Regions from separate parts of the Laceyella sacchari genome, predicted to be linked through region 2. Evidence: a T-box and tRNA genes for the amino acid it is inferred to sense, from the RefSeq annotation. Region 2 holds a T-box; the other regions hold tRNA genes.
The links. The T-box of region 2 lies ahead of leuS (leucine--tRNA ligase). A T-box ahead of a tRNA ligase gene usually reads a tRNA of that ligase, here a tRNA-Leu.

Region 1: it has a tRNA-Leu gene. The T-box ahead of leuS (leucine--tRNA ligase) is inferred to sense a tRNA for this amino acid. The anticodon was not compared.
Region 3: it has a tRNA-Leu gene. The T-box ahead of leuS (leucine--tRNA ligase) is inferred to sense a tRNA for this amino acid. The anticodon was not compared.

The regions. Positions count from the first base shown of each region.
Region 1 is NZ_CP103866.1:635,458-645,211, reverse strand. Features, by position in the region: gene coaA (type I pantothenate kinase) at 1-195, shown strand, start outside; gene queG (tRNA epoxyqueuosine(34) reductase QueG) at 293-1,429, opposite strand; gene rnhA (ribonuclease HI) at 1,547-1,978, opposite strand; gene NYR52_RS03410 (ABC-ATPase domain-containing protein) at 1,975-3,693, opposite strand; gene NYR52_RS03405 (uracil-DNA glycosylase) at 3,834-4,406, opposite strand; gene NYR52_RS03400 (HAD family hydrolase) at 4,629-5,477, shown strand; tRNA gene NYR52_RS03395 (tRNA-Pro) at 5,512-5,588, opposite strand; tRNA gene NYR52_RS03390 (tRNA-Pro) at 5,634-5,710, opposite strand; tRNA gene NYR52_RS03385 (tRNA-Pro) at 5,754-5,830, opposite strand; tRNA gene NYR52_RS03380 (tRNA-Leu) at 5,998-6,083, opposite strand; gene NYR52_RS03375 (thioesterase family protein) at 6,232-6,624, opposite strand; gene NYR52_RS03370 (aldehyde dehydrogenase family protein) at 6,635-8,134, opposite strand; gene NYR52_RS03365 (thiolase family protein) at 8,165-9,373, opposite strand; gene NYR52_RS03360 (3-hydroxyacyl-CoA dehydrogenase family protein) at 9,370-9,754, opposite strand, start outside.
Region 2 is NZ_CP103866.1:2,504,052-2,513,805, forward strand. Features, by position in the region: gene NYR52_RS12155 (ornithine--oxo-acid transaminase) at 1-868, shown strand, start outside; gene NYR52_RS12160 (helix-hairpin-helix domain-containing protein) at 916-1,548, opposite strand; gene leuS (leucine--tRNA ligase) at 1,707-4,175, opposite strand; T-box leader at 4,229-4,459, opposite strand; gene rsfS (ribosome silencing factor) at 4,511-4,852, opposite strand; gene yqeK (bis(5'-nucleosyl)-tetraphosphatase (symmetrical) YqeK) at 4,849-5,445, opposite strand; gene NYR52_RS12180 (nicotinate-nucleotide adenylyltransferase) at 5,435-6,019, opposite strand; gene NYR52_RS12185 (shikimate dehydrogenase) at 6,026-6,895, opposite strand; gene yqeH (ribosome biogenesis GTPase YqeH) at 6,949-8,049, opposite strand; gene NYR52_RS12195 (YqeG family HAD IIIA-type phosphatase) at 8,079-8,603, opposite strand; gene NYR52_RS12200 (hypothetical protein) at 8,896-9,075, opposite strand; gene NYR52_RS12205 (DedA family protein) at 9,303-9,754, opposite strand, start outside.
Region 3 is NZ_CP103866.1:2,728,254-2,738,007, forward strand. Features, by position in the region: gene NYR52_RS13330 (cysteine desulfurase family protein) at 1-1,012, shown strand, start outside; gene NYR52_RS13335 (Asp23/Gls24 family envelope stress response protein) at 1,034-1,675, shown strand; gene pepV (dipeptidase PepV) at 1,716-3,131, opposite strand; tRNA gene NYR52_RS13345 (tRNA-Leu) at 3,535-3,621, shown strand; tRNA gene NYR52_RS13350 (tRNA-Arg) at 3,631-3,707, shown strand; gene NYR52_RS13355 (inorganic phosphate transporter) at 3,808-4,803, opposite strand; gene NYR52_RS13360 (DUF47 domain-containing protein) at 4,796-5,416, opposite strand; gene NYR52_RS13365 (basic amino acid/polyamine antiporter) at 5,548-6,948, opposite strand; gene NYR52_RS13370 (hypothetical protein) at 7,085-7,414, opposite strand; gene NYR52_RS13375 (vWA domain-containing protein) at 7,425-8,999, opposite strand; gene NYR52_RS13380 (TrkH family potassium uptake protein) at 9,237-9,754, opposite strand, start outside.

The DNA.
Region 1 (9,754 bases), 1.5 Mb from region 2:
GCGCCACAATCATATTATTACGATTTGGCCCAGTTGCCTGATGAAGAAGCCCTGTCTATTGCCGAGCAAGCTTGGCAGGAGATTAATCTGCCCAACTTGCAAACCTACATCTATCCCCAGCGCCATCGGGCCAAACTCATCATAAAAAAAGGTGCCAACCATCAAGTGGAAAAAATCTATTGGCGGACGTGGTGAAAAAGCCTCCGTCTGCCAGATGAACCGGCAACAGATGCTATCTACACAACAACCCCCCGCGGTCACATTGACGTCCCGGGGGGGGGGTTGTGTACTTTTATGCGTTTTGCGCCATGTCCAATGCCTTGCCGATCTCATGCAGGACCTCTTGGTCCCCTTCTTTTTCCTGGGCTTTTTGCAATGCTTCCAGCACTTCTTTTCCACCGATTTTCCCCAAAGCCCATGCGGCAGTGCCCCGAATCACCGGGCGAGGGTCTTCTGCCAATAGCCGCACCAGATCGGGAATCGCCGTTTGATCCTTGAAATGGGCCAACGCGATGATAGCATTGCGTTGAATCGGTTTTTTGCCACGCCAAGCCCCTGACATCCGTCCAAATCTCTCTTTAAACTCTCGATTGCTCATCTGGAGCAACGGCTTTAACAGCGGCTTCACTTTTTCGGGATCCGGCTGAAACGCAGTCTGATGGTCAAAGTGGCGTTTACGATTCTTCGGGCATACCGTTTGGCACGTGTCACACCCGTACAAACGATTGCCCAGCTTACTCCGATATTCCTCCGCCAGAAAACCCTTTGTTTGGGTCAGATAGGCGATGCAGGCCTGCGCATTCAACTGCCCTGCCTGCACAATTGCCCCAGTGGGGCAGGCATCGATGCAGATTGTGCAATCCCCACATTCATCTGTGGCCGGTGTGTCAGGTGGAATGTATACATCCGTAATCATTTCCCCCAGATACACCCATGAGCCGAACTCCTTCGTGATGATGGATGTATTCTTCCCGCTCCATCCAATACCAGCCCGCTCGGCAACCGCGCGATCTGACAAAGCTCCTGTATCCACCATCACTTGGGTTCGCGCATCAGGCACCAACTCTTGGAGATAAACGGACAGCAAGCTCAGCTTCTCCCGCAGAACATAATGGTAATCCTCGCCCCACGACGCGCGGCAGAAAATGCCTCGATACGCACCCGACTCCGAACGGGGTGGATTCTTCAGTTTGGAGGGGTAGGCCAGTGCGATGGCAATAATCGATTTAGCCTCGGGCAACGACAGTTCTGGTCTAACCCGTTTCTCGATGTCCGGCTCTTCAAATCCTGATGCATATCCCTTCTCCTGACTCTCTTTCAGCCGCTCCCGCAACGCGATAAATGGGTCAGCGGTGGTGAATCCGATTTTGTCGATGCCGATTTCTTTTGCTTTGCTGATGAGTTTCTGTTTCAAATCTGCACTGTTCACACGGTCCCCTCCTTTTCCTTAGATGTTGTTCCGCTTGGCGGCACCTGCCCCTTCCGTCGACAATTCGAGATGTTATTATACCATGGCGATCTCCCTGCGCTCTTGCCAGTTTCTCCCCTATCTCGGCACGGCCGCGCGGGCCAATTCATCACAGCGGTTGTTCAATTCGACATCGCTATGCCCTTTCACTTTGATAAACTCCACTTCATGCTCCTCGCACAAGGCCAGCAACTCCTGCCACAAATCCTTGTTTTCAACTGGCTTTTTGCCTGCGGTCATCCAACCGTTCTTGATCCATTTGACATACCATTTTTGCTGAAAACAATTCACGATATAAGCACTGTCTGAATGCAATTTGACCCGGCATGGTTCCTTCAGCAACTTGAGGGATTCAATGACGGCCATCAATTCCATCCGGTTGTTCGTCGTCTCCCGTTCCCCTCCGGAAATCTCCCGGCGGTGCTGACCATACAAGAGCACCGCCGCCCATCCGCCCGGCCCCGGATTGTGTGAGCAGGCACCGTCGGTATAGATGATCACTTCCTTCATCCTTTGTCCCCTCCTTTTACATGCAGAGAACGCAAGCGATTAATTGCTTGGGCGATCTCATACTTACGCGGCAAAGCCAGATCACCCGGATGCTTCCCTCGGAATGGCGAAAGCACATCCAATCCGTGTGCTTCCACCTCTTTCAAACCAGCTTCAATCAGCTGCCGCAAACTCGCTCGTCCATCTGCACGTTCGCCGATCCAACGCATCATCAGTGCAATCGCTCTGGTCTGGCTGGTATCCACCAATTGCTCACTGGCAGACAAGTCAACCGCCTGCGTACCGTAAAGAATGGCATGTCGGCCTTTCGCTTCCGCTTTTTCCCGCCCTTTGCGATCCGCTTCCAGCCCTTTGGCCAACGGTGAACGGGCAGTGATCTCCCCGAAAGTCGCACCGCCTTCCCGCACACGTCCGCTCTGTTGGTTGCCAGCAATCTCTTTCGCCTTAGCAGTCACATCTTGAGGCAGGTATTGATCCATCATGATCACAAGATCAGCCACATCAAAATAATCTCCTGATCCACCGATGACCAGCACGCTGGACACGCCTTTTTCTTCATACAGCTGACGCACTTTGTCGATGAATGGAGTAATTGGTTCTTTTCCTTTAGCTACCAAGGCCTGCATTCGGGCGTCGCGAATCATAAAGTTGGTGGCGCTGGTGTCCTCGTCTATCAGCAGGCAACGACAACCCATTTCCAAACTCTCCATGATGTTGGCAGCCTGCGAGGTGCTACCACTCGCATCCTCGGTGGAAAAACGTGTCGTATCTCGCATCAAAGGCAATTGATTGATGAAGGGTGAAATATTTACTCTCTCTACTCGGCGCCCGTCCTCTGCACGCACCTTGACCGTGTCGGGATCGGTCAGCACATATTCCCGTCCATCTCCTTCAATATGGTTGTAAACACCTCGTTCCATCGCTTGCAATAAGGTGCTTTTACCGTGATATCCTCCGCCGACGATCAAGGTGATTCCGCGGGGAATCGCCATCCCGCTGATGGATTCCCCATGTGGAACCGGCACGGTTTGTCGCAGGGACGGGGGAGCGGCAAACGGTATGACCTGCTCTCCGCGCAAGGGTCGGTCACTGATGCCGCTTTCGCGTGGCAAAATTGCCCCATCTGCCACAAACGCCACCCATCCCCGTTCGCGCATCGCTTGGCGAATCGCTTGCTGATTGTCCACCAAGCACATCCGCTGCTCGATGGCCCGCTGATCCGCTTCACTCAGGGTCGCCACTTGCTGGACACACTGAGGCAACACGGTACACAACATCTCAGCGGCAGCTTTGCCCATCACCGTCCGCCCCCGCGCCGGCAACCCGATGTGGAGGCGTGCTTCCAACCACTCCGGTGTAACGACGACTGCCGTACGCTGTAAAATCGCTTGCCCAGGACGATCAATGGCGATCAGGCCGCTTTTGCCTGTGCCTGAGATACGGGGTGCCGATCGGTCAAGCTGTCGCACCCATTTGCGGACAAACCAGTCTTCCAGGGCCGTCCTGCGGAAAGTGCTGGCCATCCAATCCGGTTTCCAAGAGATACGTGCACCGGGAATGCGCACGCGTATGCGGGACGGCGAGGCAAACGGATCTCCCTGCACATAGTCGACAAACAATTGGAAGTGGGGAAACCGATATTCTCCTGTTAAATCTTTATACGCTTTGTATCCTTTTCCATCGATGCGGGTCAGGATGCTCCGCAATCGTTCCATCGTCTGATCACCTGCTTCCTTTATTCTGCGTCTGGGGCATGCCTGGCAAACAAGCGGTGTAGTGGAAGGAAAAGCCTTTTTCTCAATGAGCGCCTCTGTCACGTGTGATCCTGCTTACCCATTCACCAGACACGTCTTCATCAACTGTTCATACCGGCCAACACTTCTTTGTATGCGTCCCGAATCTGCTGAAAATCCGCCCAGGCCTCCCGTTTGGCTTCCGGATTGCGCAACAGGTATGCCGGGTGAAACGTCGGCATGAACCGCACACCTTTCTTCTCCACCCATTGACCGCGGACACGGGTGATTCTCGCCTTAGGATCAATCAATGCCCGGGTGGGAGCCGAGCCCAATGTCACAATGATTTTGGGACGAATCACGAGAAATTGCCGCCGCAAAATGACGATGCAAGTGTTCATTTCATCCTCGGTCGGCGTCCGGTTGCCTGGCGGACGGCATTTCACAATATTGGTTATGTAAATCTGTTCCCGCGGGATTTCCGCCGCCGCTAACATCTTGTTCAACAACTGCCCGGCTTTCCCGACGAAGGGGCGCCCTTGGATATCCTCGTCCGCTCCCGGCCCTTCACCCACAATCATCAACGGGGAATGGGGGTTGCCTTCTCCAAGGACCACTTGTGTGCGCCGCTCATGCAATCTGCACATCGTGCAATGTTGCACCCGATGAAATAATTCATCCAATCCCATCTGCATCCTCTCTATCTCCTCTCTATTTGTCCCAAGTTTTTTCACTGGCGGCGGAACGTGTTGTCAAGACCTTTTCATTGTACGATGTGCGGCCGCCAATGGAAAGGGCGGCGAAGAGAGCTTCGGCATGATATACTTGGTTGGCAAGCTTCATCAAAAATGAATCATTTCTCAATTTCCGCTTGACCTTATACCCGTACACTGAAAGAGATAAAGGAGTGGATTGTGATGAGTTTGTTGCCTTATCCCTTGTTGGTATCTGATGTTGACGGCACTTTGCTTGGCACCGGCAATCGGATATCATCGGAAAACAAACGTAGCATCGCACGGTTTCGGGAGCACGGGGGCATCTTCACTCTGGCCACCGGTCGCACCTATATGGAAGCAAAACGCTTCATTGACGAATTAAGCCTGGAGGTTCCAGTCATTCTCTGCAACGGAGCACTGCTGTTTGATCCGGCAAGCGGACACTTGTCACCTGTATCCACATTGCCAGCCGACATGATCCGGCAGTTGGTAGCCAACGCCTTAGAACGCTTATCCTGTCCGATGGACTTGATCATCTATGGCATCGACGCCATCTATATCACCCAGCTACGTCCCGCTACGGAAGCCGCCTTAGCCGCTGAAAAAACGGAAGACCTGAACGTGGTGTCTCTGCCTTCGTTTAATGATCTCCCAGATGTCCCGTACCTCAAACTGGTTGTTATCGCTGATCCGCAGGAAATGCACCAAGTGATCACATGGTCGGACACGCTGACCGCCTTCCCAATCGACGCCACTCTGTCTTACGATAATTATTTTGAAATATTGCCGCGCGGTATGTCCAAGGGAGCGGCCGCCGCTAAGCTCATAGAGCAACTAGAGATGGAGCCGAAACAATTGGCCGCAATCGGCGACCACTGCAACGACTTGGACATGTTGAAATTGGCCGGTCTGGGGGCTGCAGTCGGCAATGCACATCCCGAAGTCTTAAAGCAGGCAGATGTGATCGTGGCTCGCCATGATGAACATGCTGTCTCCCATCTCATCGAACACCACTTATTGCCAACCGCATCGAAAAAAACGGCAAAATAAAAAAGGAGACCTTTAGACGGCCTCCTTTTTTGTGTGGTCGGGATGACAGGATTCGAACCTGCGACCCCCTGGTCCCAAACCAGGTGCTCTACCAAGCTGAGCCACATCCCGATGGATATATATTTCATCGCATCACGGCGTTAAACAAATAGAAAATGGTCGGGATGACAGGATTCGAACCTGCGACCCCCTGATCCCAAACCAGGTGCTCTACCAAGCTGAGCCACATCCCGATGGATATATATTTCATCGCATCACGGCGTTAAACAAAGAAAATGGTCGGGATGACAGGATTCGAACCTGCGACCCCCTGGTCCCAAACCAGGTGCTCTACCAAGCTGAGCCACATCCCGACAAACTTATTCACAGTCATGGTTTAAGCGACAAGATATAATTTAGCACGCATTGTAGATAAAGTCAACAACCTTACATACATTTTTTTATTGTTCTTATCCTTGGCGTGCGATCAAGTAAATCTGGCAAAAATAAAAAAACCAGAGAATCATCTCTAGTTTAAATATGGTGCCGAAGGTGGGACTCGAACCCACACTCCTTGAGGGAACACGATTTTGAGTCGTGCGCGTCTGCCAATTCCGCCACTTCGGCTCGTTTATGAAATTTCATTATGTCGTAGCGACATTTATAAATTTATCATGTGTCTAAGATAATGTCAACAGGTACTTTCAATTTTTTTTGCCCACATCATTTTTCCATAAAATCAGCAACCGCCGCAATATATTGCGGCGGTTTGCACTTATTTCATCCGATTGATGTTGGCCTCGATCTTGGAGAGTGGCAGAATAACCTGCACAAATTCCCCTTCTCCCACCACGGCCCGGTCGTGTTCGGCTTTCACTTGGCACACCACTTTGTTGTCAGTCCGCTCAATGACCGTCGCAGTGAAATCCACCCGTTTGCCGATGGGGGCGGGGGCGATGTGACGAATGTGAATGGTAGCCCCGATCCCTTCTTCTCCCTCTTCCAAAAACGGCAGAATCACTTTGCGGCCAGCCCACTCCATGTAGTACACCATATGCACCGTGGACAAAACCGGATGCACCATCTGCCCGGCGAAAGAGGCGGCCATCTCCTCAGTTACGACAATGGAGATGGTTTCTTGATGTCCTGGTTCCAGCCCCTGCTTCATGCTCTTCCTCCTATAGACCAAAAGGGTTGAGCGGTTTTGGCCCGACATAAGAGAGCACGCTTTTGGTTTCCATGTACAAGTCCAGCGATTCCAGCGCCAGCTCCCGGCCAAACCCGGATTGCTTATATCCGCCAAACGGCAAGCCTGGGAAAGTGGAGAAGGGATTGTTCACCATGATGACACCCGCCTTCAACTGTCCGGTCACCCGGTGGGCCAACGCGTGGTCGCGCGTCCAAACAGCTGCCGCCAATCCGTACACGGTGTCGTTGGCCAAACGAATCGCTTCTTGCTCATCTTTGAATTTGATTGCCACGACTACCGGTCCGAAGATTTCTTCTTGCGCAACTCGCATGTCATTGGTCACATCGCCAATCAAAGTAGGCAGATACCAATGCCCCCGCTCAAACTCTTTCCCCTCGGGCCGCTTACCGCCGCAAAGAACCCGTGCTCCTTCTGCTTCCGCCGCTTGCACATAGCTATGGATCGTATCCCATTGCGCTTGCGAAATCACTGCTCCCACGTGGGTCTCTTCGCTGAACGGATCACCCAGACGCAATTGTTTTGTTTTCTCAATGAACCGTTCGATAAACGCGTCATAAATATCCTCGTGAATCAACAGGCGGGACCGCGCCTCACAGGATTGTCCGGTGTTGTAATAGATCCCGAAGACAGCGCCGTTGACCGCTGCTTCCAGATCAGCATCAGCAAAGATGATGTTCGGCGATTTTCCTCCCAGCTCCAGCGTGACCCGTTTCAATGTTTCGGATGCTTTAGCCATGATGTCTTTACCCGTCGTCGTCTCCCCGGTAAACGCCACTTTGTCCACCCCGGGATGTTCCACCAGGTACGATCCCACATCCGAGCCGCTTCCCGTAATGACGTTGATCACCCCGTTAGGCACCCCTGCCTCATGGCAAATGTCGGCCAAAGCGAGCGCGGTCAAAGGCGTCAAACTCGCCGGTTTTAAAACGATTGTGCATCCTGCGGCCAGGGCGGGAGCCACTTTCCATGCTGCCATCATCAATGGATAGTTCCAAGGGATAATTTGCGCGCACACGCCGACCGGCTCTTTGACCGAATAATGGAAAAATCCGTTTGGCACCGGTTTGGTGTGACCTTGGATGGTGGAGACTGCCCCCGCGTAAAGCTCAAAGTCTTCAATCGCCTGCATCACTTGCCCTTTAGCCGCAGAGAGTGCTTTCCCCGTATTCAACACTTCTAACTCTACCAACTCTTTAAAACGGCTCCGCATGATGGAAGCAATCTTGTTCAAGATTTGCCCTCTGCGCGAAGCGGGCCAACGCGCCCATTTTCCTTGTGTCAAAGCCGCACGAGCCGCTTCCACGGCACGATCCACATCCGCACGGGTCGCTTTCGCCACTTCCGTAATCGCTTCTCCCGTGGCCGGATTGTAGACGGTGAACGTCTCGCCGGAGCTACCTGGTACAGCTTCCCCATTGATCAGCAAATCGTATTTTTCTTTTAAAAGAGCAACTTTCTCCATATGCATGTCACACGCTCCTTTGGTTGATAAGATGCTTCAAATGCGTTCAATCACCGTGGCGATCCCTTGTCCCACACCAATACACATGGTTGCCAAACCGTATCGCCCTTCTCGTCGTACCAACTCGTGTACCAATGTCGTCATGATTCGTGCTCCGCTGGCTCCAAGTGGATGTCCAAGTGCAATCGCGCCGCCATTGACATTCACTTTGTCCGGGTCCAACGCCAATGCTTGCATGCAAGCGAGGGCTTGGGCGGCAAATGCTTCATTCAGTTCAATCAAATCCAGATCGTCCACCGTAAGCCCTGCCCGCGCCAACACTTTGCGCACAGCAGGTACCGGTCCCAGCCCCATGGTCAGCGGATTGGTTCCAGCCACAGCAAATGCCACCACGCGGGCCAACGGACGACAACCCAAGCGAATGGCCGTTTCACGTTCCATCAGCAATAGTGCTGACGCTCCGTCATTGATACCTGCGGAATTGCCAGCAGTCACCGTACCGTTTGTCCGAAACACCGGCGGAAGCTGGCTCAGCTTGGCAAGAGTTGTCTGAGGCCGGGGGTGTTCATCCGCAGATACCCAGACGGTTTCCCCCTTTTCCTCTGCCACCGGCACAGGCACCAGCTCCGCCTGAAACGCGCCTCGCACGCGGGCTTGTTCAGCTCGCATTTGGCTTTGATAGGCAAATGCATCTTGCTCCTCACGGGTGATGCCGCATTTTTCGGCCACATTTTCCGCAGTTTCTCCCATGCTGATCGGTTCATAGCGTGCAGCTAACCGGGGATTAATGAACCGCCAACCCAAGGTGGTATCCACCAACGCCTGATCACCACGGGCCCATCCTTGCTCCGGCTTCATCATGACCAGCGGCGCCCTGGTCATACTCTCCACTCCCCCGGCAATCATCACATCGCCGCTCCCCATCTGGATTGCCGCCGCAGCTTGATTGATCGCTTCCAATCCCGAACCGCACAAGCGGTTTACCGTGACTCCTCCGATTTCTTCTGACAATCCGGCCAGCAATAACGCCATCCGAGCCACATTACGGTTGTCTTCCCCCGCTTGGTTGGCGCATCCAAACACGACATCTTCGATCTCTGCTTGATCCAGTTGCGGATTGCGCTCAACCAAAGCCCGGATGACATGAGCCGCCAGATCATCGGGGCGCACCCGACTCAAGCCCCCTCGATATCGGCCGATCGGGGTGCGCACGGCATCCACTATCACCACTTCGCGACGCCTCATCCCTCTGCTCCCTTCCGCACCGACTGCTCATCATAACAGTAAAACCCGCGGCCGCTGACCCGGCCCAGATACCCGGCGTAAACCATTTTGCGCAACAGCGGCGCCGGGCGGTAACGCTCTTCTCCCAGCTCCCTCTCCAATCCAGTCAATATGGCAACAATCTGGTCGATACCGATGCGGTCTGCCCATTCCAGTGGCCCGTACGGCCAATTGGTTCCTTTGCGCATCGCCAAGTCGATATCTTCTTTGTCAGCGATTTTTTCCGCCAGTGCAAAAGCCGCCTCATTTACCAATAGCGCCAAGGTGCGCGGAAACACCAACCCCGGCTCATCTCCCACTTCCTCTACCTCTTTCCCCCAGCCAGCAAGCACTTGCAGATGA
Region 2 (9,754 bases):
TGTTGAGACGGCTATCAAAGCAGCTCGGCGCTGGGCTTACGATGTGAAAAAAGTAGCCGACAACCAAGCAGAAATCATCGTTTGTGAAGATAACTTCCATGGCCGCACCATCACCGCTGTTTCGCTGTCTTCCAACGAAGAATACCAACGTGGATTCGGTCCGCTCACACCCGGCTTTAAAGTGATCCCTTATGGCGATTTGGAAGCGCTTAAAGCGGCTATCACCCCAAACACGGCTGCCTTCATGTTGGAGCCGATCCAAGGGGAAGCGGGAGTCATCGTTCCACCGGAGGGCTTCCTGCGCCAAGCCTTGGAAATCTGTAAAGAACACAATGTCCTCTTCATCGCCGATGAAGTACAAACCGGTTTCGGGCGGACAGGCCAGCTCTTCGCCTGCGATTGGGAAGGCGTGAAGCCGGACATGTACATTATGGGTAAAGCATTGGGCGGCGGAGTTATGCCGATTTCCGCAGTCGCTGCTGACAGAGAAATCTTGGGCGTCTTCGATCCGGGTTCGCACGGCTCCACTTTCGGCGGCAACCCACTCGCTTGTGCTGTGTCCATCGCCGCCCTCGATGTTCTGGTGGAAGATGATCTCACCACCCGTTCTCGTGAGTTGGGTGAATACTTCATCACCGAATTGAAGAAAATCGAAAACCCGATTATCAAAGAAGTACGCGGCAAGGGCCTCTTCATCGGCATGGAACTGTATGAGAAAGCACGTCCATACTGTGAAGCACTGATGAAAGAAGGGTTGCTCTGCAAAGAAACCCACGACAACACCATCCGGTTTGCGCCTCCGCTCACCATCACGAAAGAAGAGTTGGATCTCGCGCTGGAAAAAGTGCGCAAAATCATGTCCAAATAAGCGCGTTACTTATTAAGCGATCCAGTTTGTCTGGATCGCTTTTTCCTTTAATGCACTGTGATCTGTTCGCGAAATTTCTCCACTGTCTTCGCACCGATGCCGGGCACCTGCGCGATGTCTTCCACCGATTGGAACGGCCCGTGTTCTTCGCGGTAGCGGACGATAGCTTCCGCTTTACTGGGACCGATTCCGTTTAGCTTGTCCAACTCTTCTACCGTCGCGGTGTTCACATTGATCTTCCCGCTGGCATCTGCGGAGTTTGCCATCGCCATTTCCATAAACGGTGTCCCCTGCTCCCCTTGTTTAGGAATGTATAACACCATCCCATCCCGGAGCGGCTCAGCTAAATTTACCCGTCCCAGATCAGCCTCGTCTCGCGCCCCACCAGCGCGCTCCAGCGCCTCATACACTCTCGCCTCCGTATTAAAATGATAAATGCCTGGCTTATGCACTGCTCCTTTCACATCGATGATGATCGCATTCTTACTCACTTGCTTGCTCATGTTCGCCGCAGGTCTTTCGGTCACGGGCGGATTGCCCTGAACAGGGTATTCCATCCATTCCTGCCTGTCAGGACGCTCTTCCTGTCCAAACAGCCAGACTGCCCCCACCGTCAACACAACCCCCGCCAACGCAATCGCCAAGCCCTTCTCCCTCGGTGTCCAACCCCAGTAAACCATCGCCTTCACGCTCCGACATTTTTTTCCAATTACCCACACTATACCTGTTTCTCTCCATTTGCACAATAGGGCTGATACCCCACTGTGTGCTGCCAGAACGACAAAAGACTCCGCCCCCATATACCGGGAACGGAGCCTCTTATTTGGCTACATCCGCCTTAATTTGCTACGATATTTACCAGTTTACCAGGCACCACAATCACTTTGCGTACCGTTTTTCCCTCGATCAACGCTTGGATGCGCTCGGTTTCCAACGCCTGCTTTTCTACTTCCTCTCGGCTGGCATCGGTTGCAACGACTAACTTGTCCCGCACCTTGCCATTGATCTGCACAGCGATTTCCACCTCGTCCAGCACCAAGGCCCGTTCATCGTAGGTGGGCCAGTTTACGCGGTGCACGCTGCCTTCTTTCCCCATCGACTGCCACAGTTCTTCTGTCACGTGCGGTACGAACGGAGCCAGCAAGACCACCAGTGTTTCCAGCGCTTCCTTCAGCACTGCGCGGTCAGCATGCTCGGGATAGGCATACAGCCCATTGACCAATTCCATGATCGCACTGATCGCAGTATTGAAATGGCTACGCTCCCCGATCTCGCTAGTCACTTTTTTGATGGTTTGATGCATCAGGCGGCGCAGTTCTTTTGCTTCGCCGCTTTGCGGTTCGCCCTGCACAGGGATATCTTGCGCAAACAGCGCTTCATGCTGGGCGATCAGCCGCCACACGCGGTTGATGAACCGATAGCTGCCTTCCACACCGGAATCGCTCCATTCCAAATCGCGATCAGGCGGAGCCGCGAACAGGATGAAGAGCCGAGCCGTGTCCGCACCGTATTTCTCGATGATTTCCAGAGGGCTCACCACATTGCCTTTGGATTTAGACATTTTGAATCCGTCTTTCAACACCATGCCTTGTGTCAACAAGCTTTTGAACGGTTCGTCCACTGGCACCAAGCCCGCATCGTAGAGAACCTTGGTGAAGAAGCGGGAGTAGAGCAAGTGCAATACCGCATGTTCAATACCACCGATGTACTCATCCACCGGCAACCATTTGGCCGCGTTTTCCGGCGTAAATGGCTCATCTTCATTTTGCGCGTCCGTGTAACGCATGAAATACCAGGAAGAATCGATAAACGTATCCATCGTATCTGTTTCACGGCGCGCTTTGTTGCCGCAACGAGGACACGTCGTCTGCACAAAAGTGTCCGAAGTGGTCAGCGGGTTGCGCTTTCCATCAAACACCACATCTTCCGGCAACATAACCGGCAATTGCTCTTTGGGCACCGGCACCGCTCCGCACGAGTCACAGTAAATCATCGGAATGGGCGTGCCCCAATACCGTTGACGGGAGATGAGCCAATCACGCAAACGGTATGTCGTCGTCCAACCGCCTTGCTTCCGCTCTTCCAGGAACTTGGCGATCTCCTTCACCGCTTGGCGGTTAGGCATCCCGTCAAAGTCTCCTGAACCGGTCAGTACCCCGTCTTCGGTATACGCTTCCGTCAACGGCTCTGGCAACGGTTCCCCTTCTGCTGGTTGAATCACCGCTTTGATGGGCAATCCGTATTTGGACGCAAATTGGAAATCGCGCTCATCATGCGCAGGCACTCCCATCACGGCGCCCGTGCCGTAATCCATCAGGACATAATTGGCCACCCAGATCGGTACTTTTTCTCCCGTAAGCGGATGCTTGGCGTATGCACCAGTAAACAAGCCCACTTTTTCTGCCTCGGTGGAAGTGCGCTCGATCTCAGATTGTTTTTTCATCTGTTCGATGAAAGCGAGCACATCTGCTTCCGTTTCTTTGCCTTTCACCAAACGAGGCACCAAGGGATGTTCAGGCGCCACCACCATGTAAGTCACCCCAAACAGGGTGTCAGGCCGGGTGGTGAAGACGGTCACCGGCTCATCGTCACATTCGGGCACCGTAAATGTGACATGCGCTCCCTCACTCTTGCCGATCCAATTGCGCTGCATCGCCCGCACCTTGTCAGGCCAGTCCGGCAGGCGGTCCAACCCTTCCAGCAGACGTTCCGCATAGTCAGTGATGCGTAAGAACCATTGTTCCAACTCTTTTTTGGTCACTTCTGAATCACAACGCCAGCATTTGCCGTCTTCCACCTGTTCATTGGCCAATACCGTGTTGCAGTCGGGGCACCAATTGACGAAGGCCTTCTTGCGGTAAGCCAATCCCCGCTCATAGAACAGCAAAAACAGCCATTGGGTAAACTTATAATACTCAGGCAAACAAGTACCAATATAACGGTCCCAGTCATAGGAAGCACCGATCAGCGCTTGCTCTTTGCGAATGCGCTCCATGTTGGACAAGGTCCACTCTCTGGGATTGATGCCGCGATTGATCGCCGCATTTTCCGCAGGCAAGCCGAACGCGTCCGCCCCCATCGGATGCAAGACGCGGTAGCCGTTCATGCGCCGGAACCGGGCCACCACATCACCGATGGAATAAACCCGCATATGCCCCATATGCAATCCTTCACCGGAAGGGTAAGGAAATTGCTCCAATGCGTAATACTTGGGTTTGCTCTCATCTTCATCCGTTTGATGCAGGCGCGCTTCCTGCCACGCCTGTTGCCATTTGCGCTCAATTTCTTTTGGCGTATACTCTCTCATGACCTGTACGCTCCTGTCCTAAAAAAGTTAAAAACCTCCCGCCCCTAGTCTCAGCTAGGGACGAGAGGTTGAATAACCAATTCCCGCGGTACCACCCTAATTAGCACCAAATCAAGTACTCACTCAAAATCCGGTAACGGGGATGAATCGCTGAAGGGTACTAAAAGTTCGTTCCCCTCCAGGGCGATAAGGCGAGTTCGTCCACTGCCTCAGATTGACTTGCACCAACCGTCAACTCTCTGTGCTGAGCCAAGCGGAGTACTACTCCTTATCATAGCTGTGAAATCATATGTTTTTCATCATTATATGCAAAGGGGAAAATCAGTGTCAACGCTTTATTGCACTTTCACTTGCTGAGCGTCGCCCCACAGTCGTTCCAAACCGTAAAATTCACGCTCATCTTTGTGGAAAACATGCACAACCACATCCCCGAGGTCAATAAGAACCCAGCGAGCATCCTGATATCCTTCGATTCCTTTGAGTGGTAGGTTGAGTTCGACGATCTTCTCTTTGATGCCGGTCACAATCGCTTGTACCTGCGTTTGGGAATTCCCGTGGCAGATGACGAAATAATCGGCAAATCCCGATATCCCGCGAATGTCAAGAACCGTCACATCTTGAGCTTTTTTCTCCTCGGCAGCGGTGGCCGCCAATTGTGCGATTTCCACTACGTTCAAAAAAATTCCTCCCTTGATTCCGTTTGCATTTGCGCCACTTGGTCCAACAACCAGTTGCGGGCCAACAGCGTTGGTGGGTACACTTTTTGCTTCCTCTGAATCAAGAATTGGATCGTGTTTTCCAGCGCTTTTAGCAATGCTTGATCCAAGTTTGTTTCCGCCAGCAACCGCACTTCGTCCAATCCCGGAAATTGGCGCGCCGGTTCAATATAGTCGGCTAGCCAAATCACTTTTTCGAGCTGGGACATGCCCTCGCGCCCCGACGTGTGGTACTGGATTGCATGAAGCACATCGGGATCGGTTATGCCAAATTGATCGCGGGCTACGATGGCAGCGACCGGACCATGCCACAATTCTTTGTTGTATTGGAGCAGATCCTTCGGCAAATCCGATTGCCGAATCCGTTCGGCCAGCTCGGTGTCGGGCCAGAACTTACAATAATCATGCAGAATGCTTGCGACGGTTACGGGATGAGGGTTCATGCCCAGCCGGTCTGCCAGCTGCAGAGCGGTATCTTTCACCCTGAGGGTGTGTTCCCACCGTGAGATCGGCATCTGTTCTTTTGTAGCTTGCAATAAAATCTCAAGATCCATACAACCCATGCTCCTTCATATACTGGTAAACGGCATCCGGAACAAGGTAACGCGCTGATTTCCCTTGACTGAGACGCTGGCGGATCATGGTGGAGGAAATGTTCGTCAGCGTCGGGTCCGGTATCCAATGAAGGCGATTTTTCACGTAAACAGGCAAGCTTTCCACCTCCACGCCCGGCCTTCCCAAACCAATGACTTGGACAGATTGCAGGATTTCCTTTATTTTATACCAATTGGGCAAATCTTTCACCATGTCCGCCCCGACCAAGAGGTAAAACTGGGCATCTGGATGTGCTTCCGACAACATCCGCACCGTGTCATGCGTATAGGAAGGACCTTTCCGCTCCAGTTCCATTGTAGACAGTTGAAAGCAAGGATGGTGTTGGATCGCCAAACGAACCATGTTGACCCTGTGGTTACTGGCCGAGATCCGTTTGTCCAATTTGTGCGGCGGTTCCGCCGCGGGGATAAACCAAACCTGATCCAATGCGGCAACCTCGCGCGCCTGTTCCGCCAAGATGAGATGACCCAGATGAATTGGGTCGAAGGTCCCGCCAAATATCCCTACTCTCATGATGATTCACTCTTTCTGTTCCCTTTTTCCCGCCAAGGAGGCTTCCAACACCTTGCGCATAACTTCGACTGGCGCCTTTTTCCCGAGCCACAACTCCAACGCCAAGGCTGCTTGATGCAAGAGCATGCCTTCACCGGTATGGATGATTGCGCCTTTGGCCTTGGCCGCTTGCAACAGGGCCGTCATGCGCGGATGGTAGACAAGATCGCTCACCAAATGATGGGCATTGAGCCATTCACCCGGAATCGGCATCTCCTCCGTCCGCGGCACCATCCCCACCGACGTGGTGTTAATGATCAACGTGGCAGCTTCAATCTCTTTCCGGCTATCATTTACGGCTACGGCTTTTGTCTGGGTATAGCGGGACAAGTGGTGCGCCAACTCCTCCGCCTTAGCCACTGTTCGATTGGCAACGGTAATCGAAGAAACGCCAGCCGCCGCCAGTGCATAACCGACAGCCCGTGCCGCTCCGCCCGCTCCCAAGAGAACCACCCGTTGCTCGGCCGGTTCAAACGAGATCTGTTCCTGCAAGGAGCGAAGATAGCCAGCTCCGTCGGTGTTATAACCGATCCACTTGCCTTCCCGTTTCACCACGGTATTAACCGCACCAATCTCCCGCGCCGTATCATCCAATCCGTCCAAATGTTCCATGATCGCCACTTTGTGCGGAATGGTAACATTCCATCCCTTCACATCCAGCGCCCGCAATCCCCTCACTGCCTCCTCCAGCGCAGATGGGGAAACCCGAAACGCCAAGTACACATAAGGAGCATTCAGTTCGGCCAATGCCGCATTCATCATAACCGGCGATTTGGAATGACTCACCGGATCACCGAGTAAACCGAGCAACCCTGTATGGCTGTCAATGAACCCCATTCCTCTTCCCCCTTGAGAGATGCGATCTCTTTATGCTTGCCCGACAGCCCGCGTCAGATCAATGCCGGACGTGTCGTCACCTGAATTCCTTCCGGCGCCCACACTTCCAGCGTAGCTTTTTCCTTGCCGCACGCGACCCAACCCAGTCCGGAAATTACGATATCCTGCTTTTGGCGGCCGTTTAAATGGATCGTATGTTTCTTCCATCCGGGCAACGCCTCCGAATTGCGGGGCGGCGTCAGCAAGCCACCGCGATGCTTCCGCCAAATGTCATCGGCTTGTGCCAATTTTGTCCGATGAACGTACAGCCGGTTGGATAAATAACAGACAAACGGTTGCTTTGGCCCGCGCACAAAGTCAAACCGGGCAAATCCCCCAAAGAACAGCGTCTGCTCCTCGTTCAGCTGATAAACTTTTGGTTTGAGCGTCGATTGAGGCACGACCAACTTCAGCTCTTTGGGCTCGACCCACTCGCTCACGCGGTCTTTGCGGACGATCCCCGGCGTGTCGATTATTTCTTTTCCATCATCCAGCGGAATGCGAATGGCGTCCAATGTCGTGCCGGGGTAAGGTGAGGTGGTAATCACGTCCTCCCCCTCTTCGGTAACCTCTTTGATCAGGCCATTGATGAACGTAGATTTTCCTACGTTGGTTGTACCGACTATGTACACATCCCGCCCACGGCGATGATACTCAATCGCTTGGGCAGCATCGCGCATTTTCATACCCTTGGCAGCACTGCACATGACGACTTCTACAGGATGAACCCCCATGTCTCGTGCAGACTGGTACACCCATTCCCGCAAACGTCCCCATTTGGTCGAAGGGGGAAACAAGTCCACCTTGTTAGCAACCAGCAATAACGGATTATTCCCAATGCGGCGATGCAGTCCCGGAATCCAACTCCCGGCAAAGTCAAACAAATCGACCACCAACACCACCAAGCTATCCGTCGATGCAATCGCATCCAACAACCGATAATATGCATCAGGATCTTGTTCCACCGCTTCAATCTGCCCATAATGCCGGATGCGGAAACACCGCTGGCACAACACCGACTCCCGATTGAGCGCCTGTGCCGGGGCATAACCGACCCGTTTGGGGTCTTCGCTCTGAATAGCGACGCCACATCCTTCGCAACGAATCTCATGCATGTCGTTCAATCGTCTTTCCACCTTGCTTTCTACGTTGATTCACCTTTATTGGAACGCTCCCACTGCACATGACCTTTCCGCTTTAGCAAGCTAAACACGAAGCGCTCCATACGACGATTAATTCTCGTGAAGAACCCATCGATGTTTGAAACCGGCGCAACGAGGATGGTATACAAACCCATGCGGTTGCCGCCGAACACATCGGTTAACAACTGGTCCCCGATCACCACCGTCTCCTCCCGTTTGGTTCCCATCCGCTCCAGCGCCTTTCGGAAAGCGGACAACAAAGGCTTTTTCGCCGCATGGATGTACGGAAGCCCCAACGGATCAGCGAAATGGGCCACACGTGTCCGATTGTTGTTGGACACAATCATCACCTTAAAACCCATAGATCGCAACTCATCTAGCCAGGTGACTAACCGCGGGGTGGCGTCAGGTCGCGTCGATTCGACCAATGTGTTGTCCAAGTCGACAATGATTCCCCTGACACCTCTCCGTTTTAATTCCTCATAATCAATGACGTATATCGACTGTGCAAACAGATCAGGTACCATGAATTTTAGCACATCTCACACCGTCCACCTTGAGACTTGTCGGCAATAAATATATCACAGCGCAACCAAGGGTTGCAAAAAACAAAAAGACCGGACATCGCCGATCTGATTAAGACGTGTCTGATGAATAGGCCAGCAGCTCGAAAACCATTTTCTCATCCGCTTCCCACGTGGTGAGGCGTTGCTCAAGAAAAGGGGGTTCCTCTGCTTATTCCCTGCCAACTTGATTTGCCAGACACATCCCAGAAGCATCCACACATGTCGACGCAGTGGTGATTCATCAGGTTCACTGTTACGAAGATTGTCCCTCCTCCGCTTCCATCCGCTCTTTTTCGGCGAGAACCGCCAGAAACAAGTCCGCGTCAGACAAGTACTGGAACCAAGCGATCACTTCTTCCGCTTCCGTCTCTATCACATTGTATCCTTTATCTTCAAGCATTTCTCCAACTCGTTCCAATCGGTATGTTGCCATGTATCCATTCCTCCAACTCCATTGTCTCCCTCTTATTTTGCTGGTTATGAATACAGGATGCAAGCGGTTCTTCCCATTCTCATCAAGCATTCACATAAATCAGAAACAAAACGCTTGTCTTCGTCCCAGTTGCATCCAGATCATTGACAAGACAAATGCCGTCCTGCCAACTAAAAAACCAGCAAACAACATGTTCGCTGGTTTTACACGCTGGCTCCTTTGCCAATTTAGCCTTTTTCACATTGCGTACTCTGTTTATTTCTTTTGATAAGATACCAGACGCCAAACGCCAAAGCGACCACGCCTGCCAAAATGTAACCAAATTTCTCCATGAGATCAAGAAAATGCTGAACCGTGTCCAAATTCCCCTTTCGCCCGACAAACAGCAAAACGGTGTTCCATGGAAAAACCCCCAGATAACTAAACACGATAAAGCGCCACAGTGAAATGCGGCTCATGCCCGAAATATAAGAAATATAGTTACCAAACCCGGTTGGGCGGGACAGGGTGATGCTCCATTCCCCGTATTTTTTGAACCACATTTGCGCTTTTTCAATCTTTTTCTGGTCAAATTTCTTTTTGGAAAACTTCTCAATCCGGGTGCCAAGATAAAAAGGAATTAAACTGAACGCAACGTATACAACACTATTGATAGCGGAGATCAGGACGAGGGTCCATG
Region 3 (9,754 bases), 220 kb from region 2:
TCGAAAACAGGTAGCCCAAGCAATCGGGGCATCCACTGCGCGTGAAATTATTTTCACCAGCAGCGGAACCGAGTCAAACAATCTCGCCTTGATCGGCGCCGCCCGCAAACGGAAAGCCTTCGGCAACCATATTGTCACATCATCCGTGGAACATCCATCGGTTTTGGAAGCCTGCCGTTTTTTGGAACGGGAAGGGTTTGAAGTTACTTATGTGCCGGTGGATTCCAATGGGTTGGTGAAGCTGGATCAATTAAAACAGGCGCTCACCGACCGCACCATTCTCGTCAGCGTCATGGCTGCCAACAACGAAGTGGGAACTCTGCAACCCATCCGCGAAATCGGGCAATTACTGAAGGATTCTCCTATATTGTTTCATACTGACGCCGTTCAATACTTTGGCAAGGTTCCTTTTTCTGTCATCGAGTTGGGCGTCGATCTCCTTTCCCTCGGTTCGCACAAAGTGTACGGACCAAAAGGATCTGGAGCCCTGTATATAAAAAAAGGAGTGCGGATTGAACCCCTGCTTCACGGCGGCGGACAGGAGCGCGGCTTGCGTGCCAGCACACTAAACACGCCCGCCATCGTCGGATTCGGTGCCGCTTGCCAACTCATCTCACAGGAAGTGGCTGATGAACAGGCGCGCCTCACCGCGCTACGCGATCATTGTTGGCGGCGGATCCAGTCGGAAATCGGCGATGTAGATTTAAACGGACACCCCACCGACCGTCTACCCAACAACTTGAATTTAAGTTTTCATGGTGTAGAGGGGCAAGCGATTCTTTTGGAACTGAATCGTAAACAAATCTACGTGTCCAGCGGTTCCGCCTGCAGCGCTGGCAAGCACGCCGCCTCGCATGTGTTAATCGCCATGGGCAAAAGCTTGGACACCGCGTTCGAAAGCTTACGCATCACCTTTGGCAAAGACACGACCCTAGAAGTGATCGACCGATTCGTTGACGAGTTGAAAGAAGTCATGCATTATCTGCGTTCCTTATCTCCCCAAGAACTCTAACAATCTGGAGGCTCGACTTCATTGCGGACGATGATAAATTGGATTCTTCGGCTAGCTGGCGGGTTGATTGTGTCCACCTTGCTGTGGATTGCTTTCATCTATTATCAGTTGGAAAATTACGCAGAACCCGATCAGGTTTACCTGATGGGCACCCCATTTGCTTATGGATTTGTCTTCTTGTTCTTGTGTGGCGTCGTCTTCTTTGTCATCGCTTTTTTCCGGATGCGACAACACCCACAAAAACTACGGCGAACCTTTTTGGTCTTCGCCTCCTTGTATTTGGTATCCAGTCCGTTGGTCATTTTGGCCTTTGACAACTATCTGTTGGTGACTCCCAAAGGAATTGCCTATAATACCTTATTTAGTTTGGACGATGCCAAAGTAAAACGATGGCGCGATATCGACCAAGTCGTGCTGGATTACGATTATGAGCGGTGGCCATTTCATGACGACCGCCATTTGCGGTTAAAATACATGGTTTATTTCAAAGACAACACCATGATCTACTTGAACGGTTACAACTCCCCTTTATACAAACAAACGGAGTTTGAAGCCCTTCACCGCACGATCCTCAATAACAAAATTAGGGTGAAAACGATGCGACCTCTTCCTCCAGACGTCACACCGGACAGCTTTATCTATAAAATGTATCATGCAAAATAACGCAACCCCCCGACCCTGAAATGGGCCGGGGGGTTTGTTATCAGCGCGCCAATTCGTAAATTGCTTGCGCATAGATTGCGGTAGACCGCCATAAATCTTCCAGCAGGATGTGTTCATCCCGTTGATGGGCTGTCTCTTCACTGCCTGGGAACAACGGGCCGAAAGCAACTCCCGTCTTAAGTGCCCGTGCAAACGTGCCGCCGCCGATGGCCAGGATTTCGGCCTTTTCTCCTGTCTGGTCTTCGTAGACTTTGGCCAGGGTTTGAATCAATGGATGGTTGCGCTCCACGTGATGCAACGGTTTGTGATCCACATTGTCAATAGTAAAGCCATAAGCCGACATTTTGTCCGTGATGGTCTGCAAGATGGATTCAGCATCCCCTCCGAGCGGATACCGGACGTTGATGCGGAGCGACTGGCGCCCGTTGTGGACATGTTCAACAACGCCCGCATTTACAGTCAGTTTGCCTAAGACTTCTTCTTCTTGGGCAATACCCAATCCTTCGCCAAAATACCCGTCAACAAGCAGATCATTCAGCATGTCAACAAAGTTCCGCCCCGACGGATCAAGCGGAACACGCCCCAGCAAGCGAGCCATTTCCAATGCGGCATTCAACCCTTTATGCGGTTCGGAACCATGGTGGGATTGCCCTTGGATCACAATCGACACACCATCGTTGTTTTCTTCCGCGTAACCTTGAATTCGATGTGTCAGCAAAAAGTCTTGCACTTTCTCTTTTAATTCAAACACATCGCCCTCGCCTGCCAATTTGACCACCGCTTGATCGGGAACCATGTTGACCCGCTGGCCTGACTTGAATTCAGCCAGTGTCCAATAATCCCCATCAACTGGTTGTTCTTGACCGTTTCCAGTGAGCAGGATATCCAACAACCCCTTTTCAGAGGCGATAATCGGAAAATCAGCATCCGGCGAAAATCCCATTGTCGGCATCTCTTCACGCGCAAAATAAGCCTTCATATCCCGCCACTTCGATTCTTCGTCAGTACCGATGATCAGCCGCACGCGCTTTGAGAGAGGCAAGCCCAACTCTTTAACGATTTTCAAGGCGTAGTATGCGGCCATGGTTGGCCCTTTGTCATCGATTGCACCACGGGCATAAAGTTTGCCACCACGCACTTCCGGCTCGTAAGGAGGAGAAGTCCACCCTTCACCTGCCGGAACGACATCGATATGGGAAATCAAACCAATCAGTTCTTCACCTTCACCGTATTCGATGTGACCTGCATACCCATCCACATTTTTTGTGAGGAACCCGTCTTTCTCCCCCAACTGCATCATATATTCCAACGCTTCAGCAATTTTTTGCCCAAATGGCGCCTTCTCCCCCGCTGTGGATTCATCGAGTACGCTTTCAATTCTAAGCAACCCGTCCAGATCTTTTAATATATCTTCTTTGCGTTTTTCCACTTCGTCCAACCAGCGAATCTCACTCATCGGTCATTCCTCCTGCTTTTTCTCTATTTCCGCGATGTTGTATACAGACCGTTGCTATGTTCTTTGCGAACCTCCCCACCCTGTAATGGGGAGCCAGTAAGCTGCCTCTTAAGGCGTTCACCTGCAAGATAAGGGGTGGGTAATCCCCCGCTCATTGAAGTTTGACTGCTTTTACTATACCATGCGGCCAAACATTCGACCAAATTTTTTTAAAATCAAACAACCCATCAACAGCAGAAACGCCACGCCATTCCTGCACTACACGCCCTATCCGAATAAACAAGCCATTCCCATTTACCAAAAAAGGGCCGAATATTAAAAATATGATTTTGTTGCAAAAAAATGATTGCAATCTCTTTAAGATGATGATATATTTAAATCTGTCTTCACCACTACCATTTATGCGGACGTGGCGGAATTGGCAGACGCGCAAGATTCAGGTTCTTGTGGCCGCAAGGCTGTGGGGGTTCAAGTCCCTTCGTCCGCACCAATCACATATGTGCCCTTAGCTCAGCTGGATAGAGCGTCTGACTACGGATCAGAAGGTCGGGAGTTCGAATCTTCCAGGGCACGCCAATCAAAACCCAGTGGAAATCCACTGGGTTTTTTCATATTTCTTTGCCATGAAAAAGCTTACGCCCATCCAATGAACAAACGGAGCGCAAGCTTTGGCATTTTATCCTTCTAACACTTTGAAGATGGTATAAAAGATATAGCCCATCAAAGCAGTAACGGGCAATGTCAAAACCCAAGCGTACACAATCTTGGTGGCAACACTCCAGCGAACGCTACGAACCCGTTCCGCCGCACCCACGCCCATGATGGCACCCGTGATGGTGTGCGTGGTGCTTACCGGAACTCCGATTTTCGCCACTGTCGCCAACAACAGCGCAGCTCCCGTCTCAGCAGCAAAACCTTGTGGTGTTTCCAAGCGACTCAGACGCGAGCCAATGGTGTGGATGATTTTCTGACCGCCCATCGCTGTACCCAAGCCCATGGCGAGCCCAGCTGCAATCTTCACCCAATCTGGCACATACAACTCGGTATGGGAGCCATACGCAACCAATGCCATCGCGATGATTCCCATCGCCTTTTGGGCGTCGGCTGCACCATGGCTGAACGCCATGAACGCGGAGGAAAAGATCTGCAACGGCTTAAACGTCCTTTTCACCTTGGAACGAGGGATATTGCTGAATAACGCACGAATGAGTTTAATAAGACCAGCCCCAACCAACGCACCCAACACCGGTGAAACCAGCAACGCGACCAATATCATCAGGATACCGTGAGTTTGCAGAATCGCAGTGCCTTTATAAGCGACGGCAGCGCCAATCAAGCTACCGATCAAGGCATGGGACGAACTTGTCGGCAAACCCAGGATCACTGTAATGATATTCCACAAGATTACTGCCAACAACGCCGACAATAACACAATCAATGTCACGTGATTTGGATCGACAATATCCTTTCCGATCGCTTTCGCCACTTCCGTCGAAAAAAAAGCCCCCGCTATGTTGAGCAAGGCAGCCATCAGAATCGCCATCGCCGGAGAAAGTGTTCGTGTTCCCACCACAGTAGCAATAGCGTTAGCCGTATCATGCCATCCATTGGTGAAGTCGAACACGAGAGCCAATACGACAACGGCGACTAAAACCCAAAATGGATCAAGCATACTTCATGACCACACTTTCCATGATGTCCATCACATCTTCAAAAGCATCCGTTACATCTTCCAGTTTCTCATAAATCTCTTTCATTTTGATGAGATGAACCACATCCACCGGATCCGCAAACAACTCCATGATGCCTTCGCGCATCAACCGGTCGCCCTCATTCTCAAGCAAGTTAATCTCGATGGAAATCTTGCGGATCAACTCATAGTCGCGCTTTTCCAAAGCGATGAAAGCATCATGGAGATGGCGGGCACTCTTCTCCAAGATCTCTCCAAACTTGATCAGGCAGGAATTTGTTTTGTCCACCTGCATATAAACAAAGCGAGCCGCGCAGGCTTCCACGCCGTCAATGACGTCATCCAGCGTATAGGCCAGCTTGAGGATATCTTCATGGTCTAATGGCGTAACAAAGGTTTGATTCAACTCTCTAATGAGCTGATGCGTATAATGGTCCCCTTTGTCTTCCAGTTCTTTCAGGCGTTCCGCATAGGCTTCCTTTTCTTCCAGCGTCTCCACATTTTCGCGGAAAAGCTGGACGGCCTCCGCGATGTTGGTGGTTGCGTCAACCATTATTTTGAAAAAAAGGCGGTCTTTTGAGCGGTTAAACAGCACGTTCAATTCCTCCTAGTTAACCATTATTTAACCAAAAATAATCATAGACTTAACAAAAGGGATTGAACAGAGTTCGGACGCACATTTAACCATATATTAATTTCGCCTTTACAAAAAATTAATATACCAATTTACACCATCCCGCCGCCCAGTGCTACCAAAGCCGCCATCACAATGATTCCGGCAACAATCCAATCCCACTTGCGCATGCTCTGTTCCTGCCCTCGTCGCACCCAGAGATACAGCACCATGCCCACCGCGTACACAACGGAAACCATCAACAAATAAGTGAGGCCAGCGGCATAAAGCGTCCATAGCGAATAGCCTGTAGCCAACGCGCCGATCAAAAGATCTCTTGTTCTCCGTCCATCCTTAAGATAAGTTTCCCCCACCAAGGCCAATTTTACTTGGTACAAGGCAGACAATAGATATGGGATTAATATGGCAACGCTGGCCATTGAATATACTTTTTGATAAGTGGACGCCGACACGTACACCAAACCGGTAAAGAGCAAAGTGATTCCCGTCGACCACCACAGCGATACCATCGGTGTACCTTGACGATTCACCTGGGCAAATCGATCCGGAAACACGCCATCTTGCGCCGCCACATACGGAATCTCAACCGTCACCAAATACCAACTGAGCATGCCTCCCGAGATAGAAATCAGAAGGCCAATCACAATCAAAACTGCCCCCCAAGGCCCCACGATCGCTTTCAAGACATAGGCCATGGACGGTTCTGGCAATGCAGCCAGCTCAGCTTGTGATAAAATCCCTGTCGACAGTACGGAAATCAACAGATAAATCGCCAAAGTGCCCAGCAACCCCACAATGGTCGCCACGCCCACGTCCTTTGCTCGTTTAGCCCGACCCGACAAGACAATGGCACCCTCAATTCCTACGAAAGCCCATAAAGTAACCAACATCGTGTCTTTCACTTGTTGGCTGACCGACTGCCAAGAAAAGCTCCCCGGGCCCCATAAGTCGGCCATGAACACATCGCGCTTAAATGCCGCCGCTACAATGATTAAAAAGATCAGGATCGGGATCAACTTGGCCACTGTCGTCATGATATTGATAATAGCTGCCTCCTTGATCCCACGTGCTACCAACCAGTGAAAAAACAACACAAACGCAATCCCTCCCACCAAGGAAGGCAGATTATCCCCCTGACCAAACAACGGAGAGAAAAAGCGAAGTGTCTGGAAAAACAATGTCACAAACGCAACAATCCCCAAAATTGATGCAATCCAATAACCCCAAGCACTGCTAAAACCGATGAACGGTCCAAATCCGGCTCTGGCGTAGCTGTAGATCCCACCGCTCAACTCCGGCTTCCGCGACGAAAGATTTCGGAAAACCATCGCCAGCGCCAACATGCCCAAGCCGGTGATCACCCAAGCCAGGATGACCGGACCGCTTCCTGCTGCTGCCGCCATATCACTTGGCAAATTGAAGGCGGCGCCGCCGACGATGGTTCCCACGACCGCCGCCATCAAAGAGAATAAACCCAATTGTTTCTGTTTCATTTTCTCCACTCCTAAAACACGTCTTCTTTCTGTACATTGTTTCACTATTGTTTGATGATACACTAATACATTAGCATGGTAAAGTCTTATAGTAATAAAAAAGGTTGGGATATGTTTCCACACCCCAACCTTTAATCTACGCATGTACATTGGCAGACAAATAGGTTCCTTCTATTTGCAAATACAGCAAATTCAATTCACAGATGCGCTTGGACAACTCGTTCAATTCGTCGTTCAACCGCAAAAATTCCGTTTCATCCTCCGTATTTGCTAGTGCTTCATACCGCTGCATATAGTCCTGCTCGATCTCCTTAATCCGTTCTGGAATATACGAACAGCACTCTTGGCATTTCAATTCAAATTCATCTTGCTTCTCTTGGGAAAGCTCTTCATATTCGACATAAAGAACAGGTCGAGCCAATCCCAGACGCTCATCATACACAAACGCAAATGGACACTCAGACATCACATTCCCCTCATTCGCTCTGCTGATTCGACAGGTCCGTCAGCCCGCCAGCCTCTTCCGCTTTTTTCTTCAGCAAATCCTCTTTTAACAGCTGCACGGCTTTATTCTGAAACTCTTCCTTTTTGCCGCCATCTTTTTCCCATTCATTCATCAAGCGGTGTGTCTCTTCTTGAAACTCAGAATCCAACAGGGAGTCTACTTCCCCATATCGATCTTCCGTGAATGATTCAAGCTGTTGCCAACGTTGGTCGATCCATGTATCGATTTCCGTCCATGTCTTTTTGTCAATTTTTCCTTCATTCTTGATATACATATTGGCCTCATTCAAACGCTGATGCTCGGTTTCCACTTTCTTCTTCATCTTCTGATGCTGTTTAGTCAGTTCTTTTTCGTCTTGGTGATGCGCATGGATCGCAGTTTGGAGTGCCCGGATCTGCCATGGATCATTCAGTCGGTTCACCATCTCCACTCGTTCTTTTACGGCCTGCTTCAATTCTTTTTCATCCGTCACGGTTTGATAAGCGCCTCCCGTAACGGTAGACACTTCCCGCAATTGCCGCTCCGTTTCCGGTTCCACATCCAAACCGATCACATGAATGTTGGCCATGTACTCGCGATGCAACTGTTTAGCCGTTTGTACCGGGTCCCCGCCGCAATTCTCAAACCCATCGCTGATGATGAGTATATGGTTTTCCACGGTAGCCGGAGCCCCTTTTTGCATGTCTTTGGAACTGCTACCCATAGCCAGTGCCAATGGGTTGTATCCAGTCGGATGAATTTGGCTCAGCGCTTTACGCAGTTTTTCTCGGTCCCATTTATCCCCGGCGTAGATTTTCGCTTGACTTCGGCATGACCGTTCTTTATCCTTTTGCGCGCTGCTTCCCTCATGGCCATACACTTTCACTTGCAACAGGGAGCGCTTCGGAGGCAAGGCGGCAGCCAATTGTTCAATGCTCTGTTTGGCACTGTCCATCTTGCTCTTGCTGTGATTCGACAACTGGCTGTTCATGCTGCCGCTGGCGTCGAGCATGACGGACATGTTCATTTTCTTGGGCTGTTCAGGTGTAAGCGTTGAAGACGGCTTATCCTTGGAAGCGGAAGCAGGTGTCGGCTTGGGGTATTTGTGGCGCGCTGCCACCCAAACATCGACCATCTCTTTATAATCGGCTTCCTCTAGATTTTTGAAGCGTTCCACATCGCTCCGGTAGTTCTCACCCACTAAACCCAATAAATAGGCATACGCCTTGTCATCGCTCAAACCTTTGGGCATCTGGTTCAAAGCTTGAACCACCTTACTCCGGTTGAACTTCTCGCCGGCGTACTCCCCTTTTCCTTCATCGTTTAAAATATCATTTAACTCCGTATGTGGAGCCGGGCTCTTGGGCAAATCCGATGTATCCTCTTGTCTCGGTGTCTCTTCCGTCTCTTGCTTTTGAATATCGTCTACTGCCAACTGTTCTACTTTTTCAACTTGGTTTCCAGTCGTATGCTGAATTTTTTCTATCACGGTGGCGCAACCGCTTAAGAAAAGAAAACTGCAGCAGAGGAGAGCCGATGGCAAGAAATCTTTTTTTTTGATTCGCATAAGCCCCTCCTTACTGAAAGTGGTTACATGATACTCATTTCTATGCCATTGCGCTTGTAAATAGCTTACTGGAACCACTTTGCTTTGACAACCGCTTTTAAGCCTGGCGTTTCGACAATCTTAGTACGATTTTTTAGCCAACTCCGTCACACCACATTCCTTACCAGCATGCCCACTTTAACGACCGATCAACCACTTGCCATGCCGGGAGGGTACTCCCCCCATCCGACCTGTTCGTCAACCGATCAACGGTCTATCTTCAGGATAACGGTAAGGCGGTTGTTGCTGACTGTGAGCAATGGCAAAAGCGATGGTGAGCGGCCCTAACCTACCGGCAAACATTGTGAGCAGAACAATCACTTTGCCTGGCACTGACAACGTCGGGGTCAATCCCATGGTCAAACCAACTGTGCCAAACGCGGAAACCGTCTCAAACCCAGCGGTCAACAGATCCGTTTGCTCAGTGATCGTCAACAACATCGTATCCAAGATGACCAGCGTAGTCGCCGCCACAGTCACGGTGAGCGCTTTGTACACCAACCCGTGGGGAATGCGGCGCTTAAATGCGATGACATCATCCCGTCCGCGGATCATTGACCAGACCGACAGCAGAATGGTCGCCAAGGTGGTCGTCTTGATTCCCCCGCCCGTGGAACTGGGAGAAGCTCCCACAAACATCAGCAACACAGTGAAAAACAGTGTCGCTGAGTACATATCCCCCATGCTGAGCGTGTTATAGCCACCTGATCTCGGTG